2 regions of the Microbacterium marinum genome follow, and region 1 is predicted to be linked to the other one. Evidence: predicted binding sites of a transcription regulator. Region 1 holds the regulator's gene; the other holds the start of a gene.

Region 1 (4,412 bases):
CGAGCAGGCGGCATCCTCCGAGGAGGACGTCGTCGACGCCGAGGTCGTCGAAGACGAGGACGAGAAGAAGTAACCATGGCAGACAAGGACTTCGACAAGCCGGACGACGGCGACGAGGTCCTCGGCACGGAGGGGTCGGAGGCGCACGCTTCCGACCCCGCCGCGCAGGGGCCCGCGTCCGATGGACCCGACACCGAACCCGAGGAGCTGACGGTCGACGACATCCTCGGCGCCGCACAGTCCGACGAGGCAGCGGTGGCCGATGCTCCCGAAGAGGAGCACGACCTGCTGCTGGACCTCAAGCGGGTGCAGGCCGAGTACGCGAACTACCGGCGCCGCACCGAAGAGCAGCGCGAGGTCGAGGCGGCACGCGCCAAGGGTTCGGTCGCCAAGAACCTGCTGCCGGTGCTCGACGACCTCGACCGTGCTGAGAAGCACGGCGACCTCGCCGAGGGCAGCGCGCTCGCCGCGATCGCCGACAAGCTGCGCGGCGTCGTCGCGCGGCTGGGCGTTGAGCGTTACGCCGAGGCCGGCGACGCGTTCGACCCGCAGCAGCACGAGGCCATCTTCCAGGCGCCGACCCCGGGTACGACCGAGGCGACGATCCTCGAGGTCGTCGAGGTGGGATACCGCCTCGGTGAGATCGAGCTTCGTCCCGCGAAGGTCGTGGTCGCCGTTCCGGCCGAGTAAGAGGGAGGGAGGGCAATGGCCAGTCAGGACTGGTTCGACAAGGACTTCTACAAGGTCCTCGGAGTATCCAAGGACGTCTCCGACGCCGATCTGAAGAAGACGTACCGCAAGCTGGCGCGCACCTACCACCCCGACTCGAATGCGGGGGATGCCGCAGCCGAGGCGAAGTTCAAAGAGGTCAGCGAGGCGTACTCGGTGCTCAGCGACAAGGAGCAGCGCGCCGAGTACGACCAGATCCGCGCGATGGGATCGGGCAGCGCCCGCTTCGCGCCCGGTGCCGGTGGCGGCGGGTTCGAGGACGTGTTCAGCCGGTTCTCGCCGGGCGCAGGCTCCGGCGGACAGCAGGCCGACTTCGACGACCTGTTCGCGATGTTCGGACAGCAGTCGGGGAGCCGCTTCGGCTCGGGACGCTTCGGTCAGTCGACCGGAGGGTTCCGCGGCTTCGGCGGTCCGCAGCGCGGCTCGGACGTGACCGCGCGGACGACCCTCGATTTCTCGACCGCCGTGCGCGGCGAGACGATCACGCTGCAGGGCGACGACGGCAAGCCGATCAAGGTCAAGGTTCCTGCCGGTGTCTCCGACGGGCAGAAGATCCGCCTGCGCGGGCGCGGTCGGCCCTCGCCCGACGGCGGCGAGTCCGGCGACATCGTGCTGACCGTCGCGGTGCGTCCGCACCCGGTGTTCACGCGCGATGGGCTGAACCTCCGCGTCACCGTGCCGGTCACGTTCACCGAGGCGGTGCTCGGCGCGACCATCGAGGTGCCGACCCTGGGCGGCGACCCGGTGAAGCTGCGCGTCGCACCGGGAACGCCCTCGGGGCGTGTGCTCCGGGTCAAGGGGCGCGGCGTGCAGACGGCGAAGGGCACCGGCGATCTGCTCGCCGAGGTGCAGGTCGCCGTGCCGACGCACCTCGACGACAAAGCTCGGGAGGCCCTCCAGGCGTTCGCGGAACGTGAGCCGAAGGAGAACCCGCGCGCCGACCTGATGGCCAAGGCGCGCGAATGACCTTTCGGCGTCGCTGAACGCGCGCCACTGACAGACAGCCCGTGAGAGGAGGGCGAGGACGATGCCAGACGAGCAACTCGACGAGGACGCGCCGATCTTCGCGATCGCCGCGGCGGCCGAACTCGCCTCGATGCACGCGCAGACCCTGCGGCAGTACGACCGCATCGGGCTGGTCGTGCCCGGCCGCACGCGCGGCGGCTCACGTCGGTATTCCCTCCGTCACATCCGGCAGCTGCGCGAGGTCGCCCGGATGTCGGCGGAGGGGATCAGCCTGCCGGCGATCGCCCGCATCCTCGAGCTCGAGAACGAGGTCAGCGCCCTGCGGCGCCAGGTGCGCGGACTCGAGCAGCAGCTGCGCGCCGAGGTGCAGCAGCGCCCCGGCGCCCGCGTGTTCGCCGCCGGTGCGACCGGTGCTGTCGTCACTCTCCGCCAGGGCGCCCGCGTGCGCCGCGCGACGGAGGTCGTCCTCTACCGCCGCCCCGAGCCCGACGCCGCAGCCGAAGCCGACTGACCGGCCGGCGGGGCGGGCGACGGATGCCGCGACGCGGCATCCGTGTCAGGCGGGGTCGATGCGGAGGGTCGCGGGGCCCTCGCCGACGGTGAAGCCGTCGACCAGGCGCAGCGAACGGGCCAACTCGTCGACCGCCGGGAGGACGACGCCGAAGCGCTCGCGGTCGGCGATCACGGCGGTCAGGGTCACGAGGTGTGTGCCGGTGTCCCAGGTGTAGCTGGCGAACGGGGTCTGTCGCTCGTTCGGCGGCAGCGGCATGACGAGCTTCTCGCCGACGCCGAGAGGTGAGCCGGTGAAGTTCTCGGTGTCGTCGTACTCGATCGGCATGCTGGCGCGCGCGGCGCGCAGCTGCGGGGTGAGCTCCTGCACCTGCGCCATCGTGACGAGCAGCTCCGGGTCGTCCTTCCACACCCAGACGAGCACGCGGCCGTCGGCGCGCCGCATGAGCGCGGGCAGCGCCTGGCTCATCGCCCACGCGGCGACGCGGCTGCCGGGCTGTTCGCGTCCGAACGCGGCGTTCGCCTGCGACAGCAGCATGCCGATCGCCTTCTTGCGGGCGCGCCGTCCGCGCAGCCCGAACGAACCGGTCACCGGAACCCAACGTGCAGGGTCGGCCTGGGCCTGAAGTCTCGCCATTCCGCCAGGCTACGGCGCGCCGATGAGGCCCGGCTGACAGAAAACCGCCGCCGGTAGACTCGACCGACAGCGCAGCCGCGACCCCCGGACCGCCCTGACGCGCAGACCCTGCGCCACCCCCGACGCACAGATTGGCCCGCACCCGTGACCGTGACGCCCGAGCCCGCCGCTTCGCGCCGCCCTCTCACCATCGTGATGGCCGCCGACACCTTCGCTCCCGACGTGAACGGCGGCGCCCGCTTCACCGAGCGGCTGTCGGCGGGCCTGGCCGGCCGCGGCCACGACGTCCACGTGGTCACGCCGAGCGTCGGCTACCGCAACCACGGCGTGTTCACCGAGCACATCGAAGACCAGGACCTCACCGTCCACCGCCTCCCCGGCGTGCGGTGGGCGCCCCACGACTGGCTGCGTTTCGTGTGGCCGTGGCGTGCCAAGCACTACGCGCGGCGCATCCTGAGCGAGGTCAAGCCCGACGTGGTGCACAGCCAGTCGCACATCGTGATCGGCCGGGGACTCACCCGGATCGCCCGGGAACGCGGCATCCCGGTGGTGGCGACGAACCACATCATGGCCGACAACATCCTCGACTTCACGCTGCTACCGAAATTCCTCTACGACGTGTTCCTGAAGCTCGCGTGGGCCGACGCGGAGCGCACGTTCAAGATGTCGCGCGCGGTCACGACCCCCACCCGCAAGGCGGCGGAGTTCCTCGAGGCGACCATCGACATCTCGGGCGTCGTGCCGATCAGCTGCGGCATCGACAAGCGCAACTACACCCCCGACCGCACGCCCCGAAAGCACTCGCGCGTGCTGTTCGTCGGCCGCCTCACGACCGAGAAGCACATCGAAGTGGTGCTGCAGGCGATCGCGAAGCTCGCCCCTGAGCTGCCCGACATCACCTTCGATGTCGTCGGCGGTGGGGACCAGCGCAAGAACCTCGACCAGTGGACCGAGCGGCTGAACCTCGGCGACCGCGTCACATTCCACGGCCGTGTCGACGAGGCGACGCTGCGCGCGTCGTACGGCAAGGCCGACGTCTTCGCGATCGCCTCGGTCGCCGAGCTCCAGTCGATCGTCACGATGGAGGCGATGGCTTCGGGGCTGCCCGTCGTCGGCGCGAACGCCGTCGCCCTGCCGCACCTGATCCACGACGGCGAGAACGGCTACCTGTTCGAGCCCGGGAACGTCGACGACCTGGCCGACAAGCTCCGCCGCGTGCTCACCGCGCCACAGGAGGAGTACGACCGCATGCAGCAGGCGTCGCTCGACGGCATCGAGGCGCACGACATCGAGCGCACCCTGGACACGTTCGAGAAGCTGTACCGCGGCGAGCCGCTCGAGAGCTGACATGCGGCTGTTCTTCGACGCCCGGTACATCCGCACCGACTTCCACGACGGCATCAGCCGCTACTCGGCCGAATTGGCCGCGGCGGTCGCGGCCGCGGCATCCGAGTCCGACGTCGAGGTGACCTTCCTCATCCACGACGACGCCCAGCGCGCGTTCCTGCCGACGGATGCCGCCGTGCTCCCCTTCCACGCCCCGACGTCGGTGCGCGAACCGTTCGCGGCG
Region 2 (4,412 bases), 2.4 Mb from region 1:
TGGTACGGCGAGAAGGACTGCACGAAACGCCAGTCGTCGGGGTCGTCGGGGTCGCCGTACTCGGCGATCCAGCTCGCACCGGCGGAGAGTCGCGTGTACCTGCGCATGTCCAGCAGCGGCACGCCGCAGACGATCGCGCCGAAGTCGTCGGGGTACAGCGTCAGCATGTTCCCCACCAGCAGCCCGCCGTTGCTGCGCCCGTGGCAGGCGACGCGGTCGGGGGTCGTGATGCCCCGCGCGACCAGGTCGCGCGCGACGGCGGCGAAGTCCTCGTACGCGCGGTGACGGTTCTCCCGGAGCGCCGCGAGATGCCACGCGGGCCCGAACTCGCCGCCCCCGCGGATGTTGGCGACGACGAAGACCCGGCCCTTCTCCAGCCACGCCGGGCCCACGATCGCGGGGTACTCGGGCGTGAGGGCGTGCTCGAACCCGCCGTAGCCGCTCATCAGGACGGGGAGGATGCCGGAGCGCTCACGGGGTCCGACCTCGAAATACGGGACGCGGGTGCCGTCGGCCGACACCGCCCAGTGCTGGCGCGCGACCAAACCGCTGGTGTCGAACGCGGCGCGGCCGCGTGCCACGACGCGTGGCGCGGGCGTCACGGCATCCGTCACGATCAGGGTGGCCGGGGTCAGGAATCCGCGTGCGACGATCCACAGTTCGTCGTCGATGTCGGCGTCGAGGGTGGCGATGCTCGCGCTGAACAGGTCGTCGGATCCGAGGCCCAGGTCGATCTCGAGGCGGTCGTCGCCGGCGGGATCGAGGGAGACGATGCGGCTCTGCACGTCGTCGAGGACGGTCAGGATCAGGCGCCGACGCGTCCAGGTCCAGGTGTCGAGCACCGTGCCCGCCGTAGGTGTGAACGCGACCCGCAGGTCCGAGCCGTCTCCCTCGGTGAGGGTCGTGACGGGGCCGATCAGCAGGGTTCCGGCGGCATGCGTCTGCCCGGCTACCTGCCAGGGCGTGGTCGTCCGCACGGCCGCGAGGTCGCCGTGGACGTCGACGACCGCGTCCTGAGGCGCCGCGAGGAGCGTCGCGGTTCCGTCGCGCCACGCCCACGTCTCGGAGGAGAAGAAGTCGTGCGCCACGACGATGAGCGGGGTGGCGTGCCCGTCGGTGTGGTCGACGTGCACGAACACGCCCACATCCGACGCCGCCCCCGAAAGGATCGGCGGGGCGTCGTCGAGGACGGTGCCCCGGTGCCAGACGCGCGCGGTGATCGGGTAGCCGGAGTCGGTCACACCGCCCCCGTGGAGGGCGGTGGCGACCAGGAGCGTGTCGCTGTCGATCCACGCGACACGGTGCTTGTGCGCGTCGAGTGAGAAGGGGCTGTCGTCGACGAAGCGAGCCGCCGCGAGGTCGTACTCGCGGACGACGGCGGCGTCACCGCCGTCGGGGCTCAGGCGGACGAGCGCACGATCCGATCCCGCTGGCGCGTGCGTCGCGCCGGCGAATGACCAGGTGCGCCCCTCCTCCCGCCCGAGCGCGTCGATGTCGAGCAGCACCTGCCACTCGGGCGACCCGGCGGCGAACGCGGCGCGCGAGGTGCGGCGCCACAATCCCCGCGGGTTGTCCGCGTCGCGCCACAGGTCGTACATCAGGTCCCCGTGTCGGCCAGGGACGACGAGGCGGTCGGGATCGTCGAGGATCCGCGTCAGGCGCTCCTCCAGTGCCGACCGGGTCGTGCCGGCGAACGTCTCGTTCGTGCGGTCGGTCTGATCGGCGGCCCACTCGAGCGCTCGCGGGCCCGAGACCTCCTCGAGCCAGAGGAACGGGTCGGCGGGTTCGGGGGCGATCTCGTGCGGCGTCACCCCGTCAGCCTAGGTCTCGACGGGGCGACGTTCGCCCTCGGAGAACCATTAGCACTCGCCGCCATCGAGTGCTAATCTGATCTCACTTGAGTCACACCGACTCAACTTTCGGACCAGATTGGACAAGGAGAGAATCATGGCCACGTACGACCCGTTCCGTGACATCGACCGCTTCGCGTCGACCCTCTTCGACCCGCGCCGCGGCCCGCGACGGATGCCGATGGACCTGTACCGCGACGGCGATCACTACGTCCTCACCGCGGACCTGCCCGGCATCGACCCCGGCTCGGTCGACATCGACGTCGATGGGCAGCTGCTGACCATCCGCGCCGAGCGGACGCTGTCCTCCGGCGACGGCGTGAAGTGGATCACCCGCGAGCGCGAGGCGGCCAGCTTCCTGCGTCAGCTGAACCTCGGTCAGGGCATCGACACCGAGGCGATCGCCGCGTCGTACAGCAACGGCGTGCTGAGTGTGACCATCCCGGTCAGCGAGAAGGCGAAGCCCCGCAAGATCGAGGTCGTCGCCGACGGCTCGCCGTCGACGATCACCGCGTCGGAGTCCGACCAGCCGCAGCCGATCGACCAGTGACCGCCCGGCGGCGTCCGCGCCGCCGAGCGACGAAGGCCCCGCATCCGAACCGGATGCGGGGCCTTCGCGCGTTCGAGGTCAGAGCCCTCGGAGTTTGGTGGTCAATGCCTTCAGCTGTGCGAGCTCTTCGTCGGAGAGGACAGCCATCCGATCCGCGATCGTGCGGCCGTGGACGGTGGCGACGCGACGGAACGCTCCCGCACCCTTCTCCGTCGCCGTGACGATCGCGCCGCGGCCGTCGGACGGGTCGGGGCACTTGGTGATGAGTCCGCGGCTGACCATGCGGTCGACGAGTCGCGAGACGCTGGGCTGGCTGATGAGCATGTTCGCCGTCACGTCGCGCAGTCGCGCGGACTGGTCCTCGCCGCGGGTGACCGTCAGGAGGACGTCGTATTCGGCCTGAGCGAGGTCGTCGCCGTCGAAATCCTGCTCGAAGTCGTTCATGAGCTCGTGCTGAGCACGGAACAGACTCTCCCACGCGGCGACGGCGAGGCGGCGGTCTGTCATGGCGTCCACTGTATCGCCGCTCATAGGGTGGCTGAGTGACGACTTCTCGGGGGCTCGGTCGGTTCGCGGCATCCGTGCTGCTGGTGGTGCTCGGTGTGATCGTGTCGGTGCCGGCATCGGCGGCCGATGTCGACGACTTCCGCTTCGCGAGTCTCGACGCCGAATACACGCTCACGCGCGACGACGACGGCGTCAGTCGCATGCGGGTGGTGGAGGATTTCGTCGCCGTCTTCCCCGATGCCGATCAGAACCACGGCATGCGGCGGGTGATCCCCGACGAGTACCGGGGTCGTCCGCTCCGCCCCGACGTCATCTCCGTCACGGACGGGAACGGCAGGGAGTGGGACGTCGAGACCGATGACGTCGACAACGGGATCGAGATCGTGGCGCGCGACGACGCCTTCCTGCGCGGTGAGCAGCGCTTCGTCTTCACCTACACCCTCGATGGGGTGGTGAACGACTTCCCCGACACCGGCCTCGAGCTCTACTGGGACGTGAACGGCGTGGACTGGAAGCAGTCGTTCGATCGTGTGACGTCGCGGCTCGTTGTCGGCCCGGAGCTCGCGGATGCCGTCGGTGTGAGCGCCTGCTACGCGGGCCGCCAGGGTGCGACGGACGCCTGCGAGAGCGTAGATCTCGTCGAGACGAACGACGGGGTGAGCGTGACGGCGACGGCGCGCGACCTCGGCCCGGGGGAGACGTTGACGATGGCGGTCGGCTTCGAGGAGGGGACGTTCGTCGCCCTCGACACCTCGTATACGGGGTCCCCGTGGAGTGGGGTGCAGCTTGCGGCTCTGCTCGCCCTGCTCGGCGTGCTCGGCTGGGCCCTCGCGCTCCTGCGTGGCGTCCTCCGCGACGCGCCGGGGCGCCCCACCGTCGTGGCCGAGTTCACACCTCCGGCGGGCGTCGACGCCCTGGAGTCGGCGGTGTTCCTCGCGAAACCCGGCAAGGCGATTCCCGCCGAGGTGCTGGAGCAGGCGGTCGCGGGGTCGATCCGCATCATGGCGGGGGAGAAGCCGCGCTGGGGGCAGTCGAAGCTGGTCGCCGAGCTGGTGGACCCGACGCGCGCCGACGGCGATGGGCGCCTGCTGCTCGAGGGGCTGTTCCCGACGGGCGTCATCGGCGAGACGTACGAGTTCGGCAGCCAGGACACCCGGCTCTCGAAGACCGCTCAGCGGATCCTCTCCGAGGCGAGCGCAGCGTTGAAGGCGCGAGGCCTGTACCGCCCGGTGCCGCTGTGGCGCCGCCTGGCACCCCAGATGTCGGGGTTCATCCTCGCCGGTGTCGTCGTCGTGTGCAGCATCGTCATGCTGGATGCCGCGGTCGATCCACTCTGGCCGGTCCTCGCACTGATCGTCTCGATCCTCCTCGCGATCGCGGTGCTGTTGCTGACGCTCCACACGCCGCTGACCGAGGCGGGTGCGGAGGTGCGCGACCACCTCGCCGGGCTGCGACGTTTCATCGAGTGGGCGGAGGCCGACCGGATCCGGACGCTGCAGTCGCCC

What was found. The regulator HspR, encoded in region 1, represses chaperone genes until heat shock. The targets are predictions, from matches to a motif close to AAGTTGAGTCNNNNNGACTCAACTT.
Region 2: a site for HspR is predicted at 1,895-1,919, ahead of BKA24_RS14525 (Hsp20/alpha crystallin family protein). Genes of this name have one in related genera too.

What each region holds. Positions count from the first base shown of each region.
Region 1 covers NZ_JACHMD010000001.1:585,480-589,891, forward strand. Annotated here, with positions in the region: gene dnaK (molecular chaperone DnaK) at 1-73, shown strand, start outside; gene BKA24_RS02915 (nucleotide exchange factor GrpE) at 76-690, shown strand; gene BKA24_RS02920 (DnaJ C-terminal domain-containing protein) at 706-1,695, shown strand; gene BKA24_RS02925 (heat shock protein transcriptional repressor HspR) at 1,757-2,206, shown strand; gene BKA24_RS02930 (hypothetical protein) at 2,252-2,842, opposite strand; gene BKA24_RS02935 (glycosyltransferase) at 3,038-4,189, shown strand; gene BKA24_RS02940 (glycosyltransferase family 4 protein) at 4,191-4,412, shown strand, end outside.
Region 2 covers NZ_JACHMD010000001.1:2,940,638-2,945,049, reverse strand. Annotated here, with positions in the region: gene BKA24_RS15970 (prolyl oligopeptidase family serine peptidase) at 1-1,811, opposite strand, end outside; gene BKA24_RS14525 (Hsp20/alpha crystallin family protein) at 1,948-2,400, shown strand; gene BKA24_RS14520 (MarR family winged helix-turn-helix transcriptional regulator) at 2,479-2,907, opposite strand; gene BKA24_RS14515 (DUF2207 family protein) at 2,943-4,412, shown strand, end outside.